Regions from separate parts of the Aneurinibacillus sp. XH2 genome, predicted to be linked through region 4. Evidence: riboswitches for the same ligand, from Rfam matches in the RefSeq annotation. Region 4 holds a riboswitch; each other region holds the start of a gene.
The links. Region 4 has a riboswitch for S-adenosylmethionine ahead of ACH33_RS05210 (homocysteine synthase). Riboswitches for the same ligand answer to the same signal wherever they lie in the genome.
Positions count from the first base shown of each region.

Region 1 (3,118 bases), 290 kb from region 4:
GGTACCGTCAAGGAAAGCGGTAGACAAATTGTCGAAATTACCCGATAACCACTCCGCATTTATCGGGGCGCGGCAGACTGTGTAAAAGTGCTGGAATAATATTTTTCAATAAATTGTTCTACAAGCGGCCCGATCTTCACAAATTCGACAAGAAACCCATCATGTCCGTATATAGATTCGACGAAATGATATTCCACTTCTTTTCCGGCCGCACGAAGCATTTTCACCACTTCTTCCTGATGATCGGCCGGATACAGCAAATCGTTAGAGATAGCGATTGACAATACGCGGGCCTGAATCCGTTCAAGGGCCGCCTCAATGCCCCCCCGCCCGCGGCCGATATCATGCGAATCCATCGCTTTCAACAGGTAAAGATAACTATTCGCATCAAAGCGGTTAACCAGTTTTTGTCCTTGATAGCGCAGGTAGCTTTCAATATTAAATGTCGAATCAAAATGGGTAACATCGCGCTCATCTTTTAAACGTCGACCGAAACGGTATTCAAACAATTCTGCGGTGCGGTACGTAATCATACCAAGCATTCGCGCGATGGATAAACCGTTCACAGGACCTTTTCCAGGGTAATAATTTCCGTTTTTCCATTCCGGATCGCAAAGGATCGCTTGCCGTCCTACATCGTTATAAGCGATAGCAACAGCGGACAGCCGTGTGGAGGTCGCAATGGGAATAATCAAATGGGCCATCTCTGGATACATGACCGCCCATTCATATACTTGCATCCCCCCCATTGAGCCACCGATAATTGCTAGCAGTTTATTGATACCCAGTTTTCGTACCATTAAATACTGAAGCTTCACCATATCTCGTATCGTTACAACCGGAAAATCAGCGCCATACGGCTGTCCCGTCTCCGGGTTCACAGAAGCTGGGCCGGTCGTCCCTGCACATCCGCCCAGCACGTTAGAGGTGACGACGAAATATTGATTCGTATCGATATAGCGCCCAGGGCCGATTAAGCCTTCCCACCATCCCGGTGTTTTCTCGTCTCCAACGGCGCGCGCATCTCCGGTCAGCGCGTGGCATACAAGAATAGCATTCGTTTTATCCTTATTTAATATTCCGCACGCTTCATACGCGATTTCCACCTGTTTTAACGTTTCTCCACACTCCAGCGTAATCTCGTCAATCACCATCTTTTGCTGCATGCGCCTTCACTCCTTTCTTCTCTTCCTCTGTTTTTTCAAGCGTCGCATTTGTCTATCATATAAAAAACGCCACTTCCAATAAGGAAGAGGCGCTTGTGTCGCATATTACCTCCCCTTATCTTTCAGAGCGCATACCGCTCTGCTGGAATTAGCACCTTGTCCGCAAGCATATGCGGGGTTGCCGGGTTTCATCGGGCCAGTCCCTCCACCTCTCTTGATAAGAGCACTTTCGTATGATTCCATCTTTAATTTTAGGTTAGGTTAGTTCAATACTAAGATTTTTACTGACTAATGTCAATATTGACAACATCTTAATCAAATTTGTAAACTTATTTATAAAAAATGTTAACAAATTATCTCATATTTAAGGAGAGCACAGATGGGAAAAACAAGTTTAAAAATGATGATTCTTTCGGCTTTATTTTGCGCAATTATCGCCGTATGCGCCCAAATTTCAATTACCTTCTTGCCGCCGGTGCCGTTTACAATGCAAAATTTCGCCGTCGCGTTGACTGTGGTGATTCTGGGGCGACGGTACGGTACATTAGCTATTCTGCTTTATATTTTGGTTGGAGCCATCGGCGTACCGGTTTTCGCTAAATTTAACGCAGGTCTTCCCGTTCTAGTCGGACCAACCGGCGGGTATCTCATCGGCTATATCGTTTCCGCCTTTGTTATGGGGACAATGATAGACCGTGGAAAGCTAACTTTCATGAAAGCGTTCATTGTAAATATAGTAGGCCTTGCCATTATCCACGTTGCAGGCGTTATACAACTTAAATTAGTGGGCAGCATGACATGGGATAAAGCAATCGGGATAGACATAACATTCATTCTGCCTGACTTAATCAAAATCATCCTTGCTTCTTACATCGGTATTCAAGTTCGCCGGCGCCTTGCGCTCGCAGGACTGCTTCCAAATTCGCTAAACAACGAAAAAATTGTCGCCTAAACGTGTAAAAAGCTCGCGGGTGCGCCCGCGAGCTTTTCTTATTGCAGCGATTGCTGCACAACATTCACTTGCTGATTCACTGACCAGCCACCAGCAAACACTTAATAAACAACAGCTTTTTCCTTCGTATCCAAGCCAAACACAGTATGCAGATTGCGCACTGCTTTTTCCATGTCTTCGAGCGGTACTACGCATGAGACCTTAATTTCAGAAGTCGAAACCATTTTAACCTCTACTCCGGCTTCAGCAAGGCATGTAAACATTCTCGCTGCTACCCCTGGATTCGTAATCATGCCAGCGCCTACAATCGATACTTTAGCCAGTTCCTTTTCTGCCACCACATAACCGAACTGCAACGTATCCCGTTGCTTATGCAATACATCTAACGTTTTCTTAACTTCATCTCCGCTTACGGAAAACGAGACATTTGTGGTCTCCGCTTCATACGAACTTTGGACAATGATATCAACATTAACATGTTCAGCTGCCAGTACTGCAAACAAGTTTGACAGCGTATCTACCTTTGCCGGCATATCGACTACAGTTATTTTAGCTACATTTTTATCGTAAGCAACTCCGCTAATGACAAGCCCTTGTTCCATATCTGCTTCCTCCTCGATAATGGTTCCTTCCTCTTCACTAAAGCTTGAACGTACAGTAAGGCACACTTGATGCTGCTTTGCACATTCCACCGCCCTCGGATGAAGCACCCCCGCACCAAGCGTTGCCAACTCCAACATTTCATCATAAGAAATGCGGGCCAATTTACGAGCGGAAGACACAATGCGCGGGTCTGCGGTATACACTCCGTCAACATCCGTGTAAATTTCGCACCTATCCGCTTTCAGCACAGCTGCAAGCGCTACCGCTGTCGTATCCGAACCACCGCGTCCGAGCGTGGTGATCTGTCCGCTCTCAGAAATGCCCTGAAACCCGGCAACGATAACGACTTTACCCTGCCCAAGCGCCTGCTGAATAGGCGCTGGATCGATTTCAGTAA
Region 1 covers NZ_CP014140.1:777,167-780,284, reverse strand. Annotated here, with positions in the region: gene metX (homoserine O-acetyltransferase MetX) at 60-1,166, opposite strand; SAM riboswitch class I at 1,279-1,390, opposite strand; gene ACH33_RS03795 (biotin transporter BioY) at 1,546-2,118, shown strand; gene ACH33_RS03790 (aspartate kinase) at 2,220-3,118, opposite strand, start outside.
Region 1: another riboswitch for S-adenosylmethionine. It lies ahead of metX (homoserine O-acetyltransferase MetX); the one in region 4 lies ahead of ACH33_RS05210 (homocysteine synthase).

Region 2 (3,118 bases), 880 kb from region 4:
TTCTACTATCACCTCAACACCAAGTGGGTTCGCTGGCTTATCGTTTCCGCCAATAGATGCAAACACAAGATTTGCCATGCCGAGGATACCCATACCGATAATAATTCCGATAAGTAATGATTTCTTGTTCATCTTCATCGTACTATCCCCCTTCTATTGTTTTCGCTTTCGTTATTGAGAGTTTATGCTTGTCTATGTATAATAGAACTGAATGAAAAAGAACATTTGTTCTTAGTTGTATATCAATATATTAATCAGAACAAGCGTTCTTGTCAACAAAGATTAGAACTTATGTTTGTATACTAGAACAAATGTTGATATAATTAAGAACAAGGAAGATTTCATAGAAAGAATGGGGTGTTAGTATGAAAAAGCTGTCCAGCCGTCAACTTGCCATCCTTGATTACATAAAGAAAGAAGTCAGGGAAAAAGGCTATCCGCCGTCCGTACGTGAGATCGGTGAAGCCGTGGGCCTCGCTTCCAGCTCTACGGTTCATGGACACTTGGCACGCTTGGAGAAAAAAGGACTGATTCGCCGCGATCCGACAAAGCCGCGCGCTATCGAAATTTTAGACGGGGAGCGCAATGAAGCTACAGACGCGTCCGTTAAGACTGTAACGATTCCCGTATTGGGGAAAGTTACGGCCGGTATGCCGATTACAGCGGTGGAAAACATTGAGGAATACTTCGTGTTGCCGGAAAACATGGTTGGAAATGATACGGTCTATATGCTGCGTGTGCAAGGAGAGAGCATGATTGATGCCGGTATTTTAGACGGGGATTACGTCATTGTTCGCCAACAACAAACCGCCAACAATGGGGACATTGTCGTGGCGATGACAGAAGAAAATGAGGCAACCGTTAAACGTTTTTTCAAAGAAAAAAATCACATTCGCTTGCAGCCAGAGAATCCGACGATGGAGCCGATTTTGCTTCCTGCAGTTACCATTCTTGGCAAAGTAATCGGGGTATACCGCAACATTCATTAAATCTAGAGAACTAAAGAAAGCAGCCTTTAAAGGCTGCTTTCTTTAGTTATGCGTGTTTTTGGCAAAAGAAATAATACCAACTATACAGGTTTGAATTTAAGTTTTTATTGACGTCAATAGCATCTGTAGCTATACTTTAAGGTAATATATCACATCTTTATACTTGGTTTTCTTGTTCTTATCAAGAGTGGTGGAGGGATTAGGCCCAATGAAACCCAGCAACCGGCGGATGCATTCGCAAGGTGCTACATCCTACAGGACATTTTGTTCTGAAAGATAAGAAAGGATCTTTTCTTCTCCTCCTTTCTTCTCTTCAGAAGAAAGCTTTTTATTTATTGAAGGAGGAAATAATATGGAACGCAGTATTACCATCGTGTATCAAAGTCTTGAACTTGTCGCCAGTGTGCATTATCCATGCGCAGAAAAAAGGAAACAAAAGGAGAAATGCTGGCCTGTAATTATTATCTGCCATGGATTTGTCGGTAATCGGATTGGGGTTAACCGCTTATTTGTTAAAGCGGCGCGCAGACTGGCAGCGGAAGGCTATTTTGTTCTGCGCTTCGATTATGCTGGATGCGGAGAAAGCAATGGCGAATACGGTTCTTACGGCATCGATAGTTTTATTGAGCAAACGCGTTATGTACTTGATTATGTACTAAGCATCGATTGTATTGATAAAACACGTGTGTTCTTGCTCGGCCATAGTTTGGGCGGTGCCATTGCCCGCTTGACTGCAGAACGAGATACGCGGGTAAATGCGCTGATTCTTTGGGCACCGGTAGCCCATCCGTTCGCGGATATTACCCGCATCATCGGCAACGATGCATATGAAGAAGCAATGCGAAACGGCGAAACGGAATACAGTGGCTACCGTCTTAAAAAAGAATTCTTCATTTCACTTGCAGAAGCACAACCGCTTGTATCTGGCGCTGGTTTTCTTGATGATGCACTTATTTTGCACGGGACACGCGACGAAGTCATTCCGGTTGACGCCTGCTATTTGTATGAAGGCGTATTGCGGCAGCAGATTACAGGGGAATGTCGTGCGATCACGCTTGAAGGGGCTGATCATACGTTCTCTACCATTTCTGCCTCCGAATTGCTTTTTGCTCATACCTGCTCTTGGCTACAGCAGCTTGAAACCCGGAAAAAGAATTGGAGCGACTGGATCATATGATAGTTGGGAAGGAAAAATGATCAAGTTTTTCGATTCTCAACTTTTCCTTTTCACTAGCTTGGTGGCGATGTGGTGGGACCCCAAATTATTGACTATATCAAAAACTTTAAGGACCAAAAAGAATAGTGCCCCAAATAAAGTAAAAAGGCGGAAAAAACAAAATAGCCATGGCTAAATTACCCCAAAGTCCTAACTTACTTAAATAGTTCATTTGTTTATTTTTTTCAAAGAAAAAGGCAGATATTCCAATTAGTAAACCTATTATATTACTTCCATAAAACAACACCCATTCAGATCCAAATAAGCGAAAACCACTAAAAAAGGCTATTATGGAAAAAACTAAAAACAAAAAAGAAACCAAACCTACAATATTACATGGAGATTTAATTTGATTCATAACAACACCTCAATCATTAGATTTAAATTTATTATATATTATAATTCAAGGAATTTTATCCAAAAAAAAGAAGTAGTGTTTAATACACTACTTCTGTAATGATTCTAATTACCTTTTTAAGTACAATTATATTCATACTGCTTAAGGAAATAAGCATTTATAATAATTGCCCATTCGCTTCCTTCATATACGTAAGGTGCTAAACAATGAATTAACTTTCTATCGCATTCACAATTAAAATAACCATTATTCCCATAACAATCATCGTGATGCTTACAGCACCAGTCAACAGGACTAATTGGTGTTCCAGACCCACACTTAGGACCGCAATAATTTCCATAAATACATGGAAGATCCATTAATTCTGTTTTATTATCAAGACTATCAATTTGATTAATTTTTTCGTTCATTATTTCTTGGATTTCTTGAAACTCATTTTCAGTATGTTGTTTGTTATATACAATACTAACTTGGTTGTCAATAACTTTATAACCAGTAGTTTCGATTATATCTCCTTTCTTTTCAATTTTACTCCCAAAAACTGATTCTACTTCA
Region 2 covers NZ_CP014140.1:1,952,542-1,955,659, forward strand. Annotated here, with positions in the region: gene yneA (cell division suppressor protein YneA) at 1-138, opposite strand, end outside; gene lexA (transcriptional repressor LexA) at 366-989, shown strand; SAM riboswitch class I at 1,165-1,272, shown strand; gene ACH33_RS09735 (alpha/beta hydrolase) at 1,342-2,166, shown strand; gene ACH33_RS09740 (hypothetical protein) at 2,273-2,563, opposite strand; gene ACH33_RS19255 (phospholipase A2 family protein) at 2,680-3,118, opposite strand, start outside.
Region 2: another riboswitch for S-adenosylmethionine. It lies ahead of ACH33_RS09735 (alpha/beta hydrolase); the one in region 4 lies ahead of ACH33_RS05210 (homocysteine synthase).

Region 3 (3,118 bases), 1.8 Mb from region 4:
TTCCTGTTGCCGTTTCGCTCTCTTGTCCTCCGCAAGCTGTCAAAAAGATTACTATTAATGAAATTAATGCAATAAGAATAAACGGTTTTTGTTTCACAAAGATCTCTCCCTTAACGTTTATCAAGATAATGTGCAAGACGATTGCCCGCAAATTGAATGACTTGTACAAGCACCACCAATAAAAGCACGGTCACAATCATAACATCCGTCTGGAATCGGTAGTAGCCGAAGCGAATCGCTAAATCCCCGATCCCTCCGCCTCCGACAACGCCGGCCATCGCAGAATAGGAAAGAAAACTGACAATCAATACTGTGAGTCCGAGCGTAAGCCCAGCGCGCGCTTCTGTCAATAACACTTTCCAAACAATCTGATATGTAGACGCCCCCATTGCCACCGCGGCTTCAATAACTCCTCTCGAAACTTCACGAAGCGATTGCTCCACCAGACGTGCAAAGTATGGAATGGCTGCAATCGACAACGGAACAGCCGCAGCCACCGGACCGATCGTCGTTCCGACCAATGTTCGCGTCAACGGAATCAATGCCACGAGCAAAATAAGAAAGGGAAACGATCGGACAATGTTAACGAGCGAACTTAAAATTCGAAATAAAATGGGGCTTTCCAGCAATTGTCCTTTACCTGTCAGAAAAAGCAGAACCCCCAGCGGCATGCCAAGCAAAAGCGCTGAGCCTATTGAAATGCCGACCATAATAGAAGTTTCTACGATAGAAACCCCAATTTCCGGCAATAAAGCAATCACATTATCAAACATTGGCTATCCCTCTCTCCTTGCCTGTTTCCTCTTCGAATAATAGCTGGGCGATTTCAGTTTTCGGCTTTACTTCCCGTTCAGAAAGCGAAAGTTTTTCGACGAGATGACCTCTTTCCATGACTGCTACTTTGTTGCAAATCTCTTTCACTACACTCATTTCATGCGTGACGATGAGAATCGTTACGCCTAGCTTTTGGTTGATTTCTTTAAGAAAAGATAAAATGGTACGCGTCGTCTGCGGATCAAGCGCTGAGGTAGGCTCATCACATAGCAGCACTTTCGGCCGGCTGGCCAACGCCCGGGCGATAGCGACCCTCTGCTTTTGTCCCCCGCTCAACTTGGCAGGATAGCTGTCCACCTTCTCGGCCAGCCCTACAATCTCCAAGCACTCCTGTACTCTTTTTTTTCTCTCTTCTTTTGGAAGACCGGCTATTTCTAGCGGAAACGCCACATTGTCCGCCACCGTCCGATTATTCAACAGATTAAAATGCTGAAAAATCATGCCGATGGACTGGCGCGCTTTGCGCAGCTCTCGATTTGATAGACCGGTTAACTCCTGACCATCCACATATACCTTTCCCTCGTCCGGTCGCTCCAGCAAATTAACCAGTCTAAGCAAAGTTGACTTACCAGCACCGCTGAACCCGATAATACCGTACACATCCCCTGGCTCCACATGCAGCGACGTTGGAGCTACTGCCTGAAATGTCCCGTTCGGTGTGGTATAACTTTTACTAATACTCTGTAATTTAATCATACTCCTCACTCCTTTATTCCTCCTAGATTGCACAAGGGGAAATAAAAACGACCTCCTGCGCTGCAAGAGGTCGGCGTACACTCATCACAAGTTTGCCGGACCTCTCATCTTTCAGCGCGCGAGCGCTGCTGGAATTGGCACCGTGTCAAAGAGTTTCTTTGATGGTTGCCGAGGCTTCACTGGGCCAGTCCCTCCACCTCTCTGGATAAGAGTCCTAATCATTTGCCTTTTCAATTTGTTGATTTTATTCTAACACATTAAACCATAATGTCAACTAGGAATTATAGATTTTTTAATTTTCTCCTACATTGCTGAGACATATAAAAACCATCACAGTTTATCATTGTATATGCAGATAACACCATATTTATATTGATTATAGTAGCTGTATATTTTCGCGGTCAATAAATTTACATTTAATTCTTAATACTATATCGAATAGTAGCAATATTTGTTTTGATAAGGTTGTTAATGATCCGATAAAAAAGACCGCGATTGAAAATTCCACGGTCTTCCTGTTTCATTATTTTTGTGCAATGGTTTGCCGTAACTCCGTGATACGTGCCTCCATTTTTTCTTTTTTAAAAATCGCCTGTGTAAAAATTCCGGTACCAACAATATTTTCTGATGTTTCCGCGGTCACTTCACAAACGACTCGCTTCGGAGTAACTTCCGTACATAAGGCTGTAAATTTTACCCGTTGCCCCACCACCGCAGGCCCAATGTGCTTAACCTGAATTTCGTATCCGGCTCCTTCCTCCCCCTCTTCAAGGTAAGGCAAAATAACATGGCGTCCGACTTTTTCCATATAATAAATCATAGTCACGGTCGACATTACATCGTGAACCACGTTGCCGTCAAACGTAGGACGCATATCGTCCTGCACGACAATTTCCAACGTCTCTGTCTCTCCCGGTTGTAATCCTTTCACCCGTTCTTCTCCTTCCTTATAAAGCAACATATACTTTCTTATACGAATGTAAAGACAACTCCACATCACTGTGGAGTTGTCTTTACACGGGCATATGTGCCAAGCGCGACGGCAACCAGCTCCCCATCGTCCGTGCGCACTTCCGCTTGCATGATAATAGTACGGCCTCCGCGCTTGATTACCCTAGATTGTGCGATCAGCTTATTTCCCCTAGCAGGCGCCAAATAGTTGATTTTGCTCTCCAATGTTACGCACTGCTGCACACCGTTAACATGAGGCGCGGCCGCGTGCCCCATGACCACATCAGCAAGCGTGCTTGTCACTCCGCCATGCACCACTCCATCGATACTATTGTACAATTCCGGGCGAATATGAAGCACTGCCGTGCAGCTATTTTCGTCCTGGTGCTCGATTTCAATACCAAGATATTGGTTAAAACGATTGTTTGATTTCATGGTAGTCTCTCCTGCCAATCCAGCGCTGCCAACGCGTCCTGTTACTCTTCATTAGCTGCGTTCTGTCCGATTTCCTCAAGAAAAAACCCACTCTTGCGGTAAGCGACCGCGTCAAGCAGAGCGATGCTTTCGCCGTCGTGTTCCACCTCGATTTGGTAAAAACCGGCGCGTGCTGTTTTTTTCTTTTCTGTCGCTACTGCAC
Region 3 covers NZ_CP014140.1:2,920,997-2,924,114, forward strand. Annotated here, with positions in the region: gene ACH33_RS14470 (MetQ/NlpA family ABC transporter substrate-binding protein) at 1-97, opposite strand, end outside; gene ACH33_RS14475 (methionine ABC transporter permease) at 111-773, opposite strand; gene ACH33_RS14480 (methionine ABC transporter ATP-binding protein) at 766-1,530, opposite strand; SAM riboswitch class I at 1,632-1,742, opposite strand; gene ACH33_RS14485 (thioesterase family protein) at 2,054-2,461, opposite strand; gene ACH33_RS14490 (PaaI family thioesterase) at 2,527-2,916, opposite strand; gene ACH33_RS14495 (PaaI family thioesterase) at 2,958-3,118, opposite strand, start outside.
Region 3: another riboswitch for S-adenosylmethionine. It lies ahead of ACH33_RS14480 (methionine ABC transporter ATP-binding protein); the one in region 4 lies ahead of ACH33_RS05210 (homocysteine synthase).

Region 4 (3,118 bases):
CTTCCTCACCCCTTCTAAAACTTATTACTATTCTGCTTCCGTCAAACTACGATTATGCATTCACCAGTTGGCTGGCTTTAAGCGCCTGCTCAATGTCGGCAATAATATCATCTACCGCTTCAATACCGATAGAGAGACGAATCATATCCGGCGTAACACCCGCACTGCGCTGTTGTTCTTCCGTTAGCTGCTGATGCGTCGTACTTGCAGGGTGGATAACAAGCGTTTTGGCATCGCCAACATTCGCCAAGTGGGAAAGAAGCTTCAGGCTGTTAATAAAGCGTTTGCCTTCTTCCAGCCCACCTTTAATGCCGAACGTGAAAATGGAACCCGGTCCTTTTGGCAAATACTTCTTTGCGCGCTCATAATAAGGACTGCTCTCAAGCCCTGCATAATTCACCCAGGAAACAAGTTCGTTTTCTTGCAAATATTCCGCTACTTTTTTTGTATTTTCCACATGACGCTCCATGCGTAAATGAAGCGTCTCCAACCCTTGCAGGAATAACCAAGAGTTGAACGGAGATATCGCTGCCCCAAAGTCGCGCAGCAATTGTACGCGCGCTTTGATAATGTAGGCAAGATTGCCGACTGCTTCCGTGTATACTACACCGTGATAGCTCGGATCTGGCTCAGTTAACCCTGGGAACTTGCCATTGTTCCAGTCAAAGTTACCGGAGTCGACAATCACGCCTCCAATTGAGGTACCATGACCACCGATAAACTTTGTAGCAGAATGAACAACAATGTCAGCGCCAAATTCAATCGGACGGCAAAGATACGGAGTGGCAAACGTGTTATCTACAATAAATGGAATTCCGTTCTCATGCGCGATGCCCGCTAATGTTTCCAAATCAACTATATCTGCGCGTGGATTTCCGATCGTTTCCGCATAAAGCGCTTTTGTCTTGTGCGTGATCGCGGCACGAATAGCATCCTTATCTTCCGGATCAAAGAATTTCACCGTTATGCCGAACTTCGGAAACGTATGCGCGAACAGGTTGTATGTTCCGCCATATAGATTGCTGGAAGCGATAATTTCATCCCCCGCATGCGCGATGTTTAAAATAGAGAACGTAATTGCCGCCTGACCGGAAGCGACCGCAAGCGCACCCACACCGCCTTCAAGTTCCGCAATCCGCTTCTCAAACGTATCCTGCGTCGGGTTCATAATGCGCGTATAAATGTTACCGAATTCTTTCAATGCGAACAAATTGGCTGCATGCTCCGTGTCTTTAAATACATAAGAAGTTGTTTGATAAATTGGCACCGCGCGCGAAAGCGTCGTCGGGTCCACTTCCTGTCCTCCGTGCAAGCATACCGTCTCGAAATTGAATTTGCGTTCTTCTGCCATTCTCTTTTTCCTCCCTGTCATCATTCTTTGTTTTCGGCGATGCCAACCAAAAGAAAAATCCTCTTCTTTGGAAGAAGAGGATTCTACGCAGGTATGTATCATCGCTCTCATCTTCCAAAGCATGCTGCTTTGCTGGAATTAGCACCTTGCACATACGTGCCGGTTGCCGGGCTTCATCGGGCCAGTCCCTCCGCCGCTCTTGATAAGAGATGTCTTATATAAAATTTTCTCGCTTGAGCTGATTCTGGTTTTATTATAGCCTTACTATTCCTACCTGTCAACTTAATTTGAAGATTTTTATTGTACAGAAATTTTGGCGCGCATTTTCTCCAATGTTTTCGGACCAATTCCTGCTACCTTTGTTAAATCCTCTACCGTTCTGAACAGGCCATTTTCTTCCCTGTATTGAATAATAGCTGCTGCTTTTCCAGGCCCAATACCAGGAATGGTTTGTAGTTGCTCTAATGTAGCTGTATTAATATTAATTTTCTCCTCCTGCCCGGGTGCGCCCGGCGCAGAAGCTGTTCCTGCTGATGCCAGACCCGTTGTACCGATTAGAGCCTCTTCTCCTTTTATCGGAATATATAAGAGCATGCCGTCAACAAGCCGCTGCGCTCCGTTGACTTGCTTTGCATCCGCTTCCGGAAGCAATCCGCCCGCCATCCCGATGGCCTGATACACACGTGCCTCAGCCGGTAACGTATATACCCCTGGCTTCGCTACCGCGCCCTTCACATCAACGACGACAGTCGCCTGAACGGATGGCGCAGGAGAGCGCGCGCTTTCCTCTTTTTCTATGGGATCTCCCGTTTGATCGTTCTCCCCGGCAGTGAAAACGGAGGAGCCCGTAACCGCTTGTTGCTCAGAAAACGGAAGCGTTTTTGCTTCTGTTTCCTCCTGAGTGTAATTATAAAAATAAATACTACTGCCCAAAATAAAAAGACATATACTAATACTGATCCATTTTTTCTTTTCTACAAACCAGCTTTTCACCGCATCTCTCTCCCTTACTTGTAGTTTTCTAACTTTTTGCCTATACTTTTTATATAAACATTCAGAAAATCGCCACTTAAAAAAGGAGGATTGCAAACAATGGGTGTTCATCACGCAATTTCAGCCCACTCCGCAAGGCAAGCTGAGTATATTACGCTCTACCGCAAACTGGATGCGGTGCGGGAAATGTGGATTGAAAAAGCGGTAGAGCAATGCAAGAACGGAGAAAAAATCAGCGTGGAAGAGATTAATAACATCACACAACAAATTAATCAACTTGCGCAACGTTACCATCTTCCGCCGCGCAAACTTGTGACGGAAGAAATGGTACAAAATATTTGTAAATAATTACCACATCTCTATCTTAGCATAATTAGAAAAATATGTGTACTAAATCTTTCTTTCCCCTCATACTTATTAAATAATTATAATCGCCGGGGGGATTTAGATGCATATCGGCTTTATCGGAACGGGAAGTATGGGAACAATCCTCATTGAAGCCTTTATCGAATCTGGTGCTGTTCTGCCCGCCCAAATCTCTGTTGCCAATCGGACACCGGAAAAACTACATGCGCTCACGGCAAAACACCCGGACATCAAGGCTAGCACTAACATAAATGTGGCCCAAAAAGCAGACATTCTATTTCTGTGCACCAAGCCCCTGGAATATCGGACGGTACTCGACGAAATTGGCGAACATTTGACGCCCGATAAACTTGTTCTATCTATCACAAGTTCCGTCGGTGTGCAACAATTAGAAGCATATATTCCTTG
Region 4 covers NZ_CP014140.1:1,070,715-1,073,832, reverse strand. Annotated here, with positions in the region: gene ACH33_RS05210 (homocysteine synthase) at 53-1,351, opposite strand; SAM riboswitch class I at 1,456-1,560, opposite strand; gene ACH33_RS05205 (helix-hairpin-helix domain-containing protein) at 1,649-2,344, opposite strand; gene ACH33_RS05200 (DUF2533 family protein) at 2,444-2,692, shown strand; gene comER (late competence protein ComER) at 2,793-3,118, shown strand, end outside.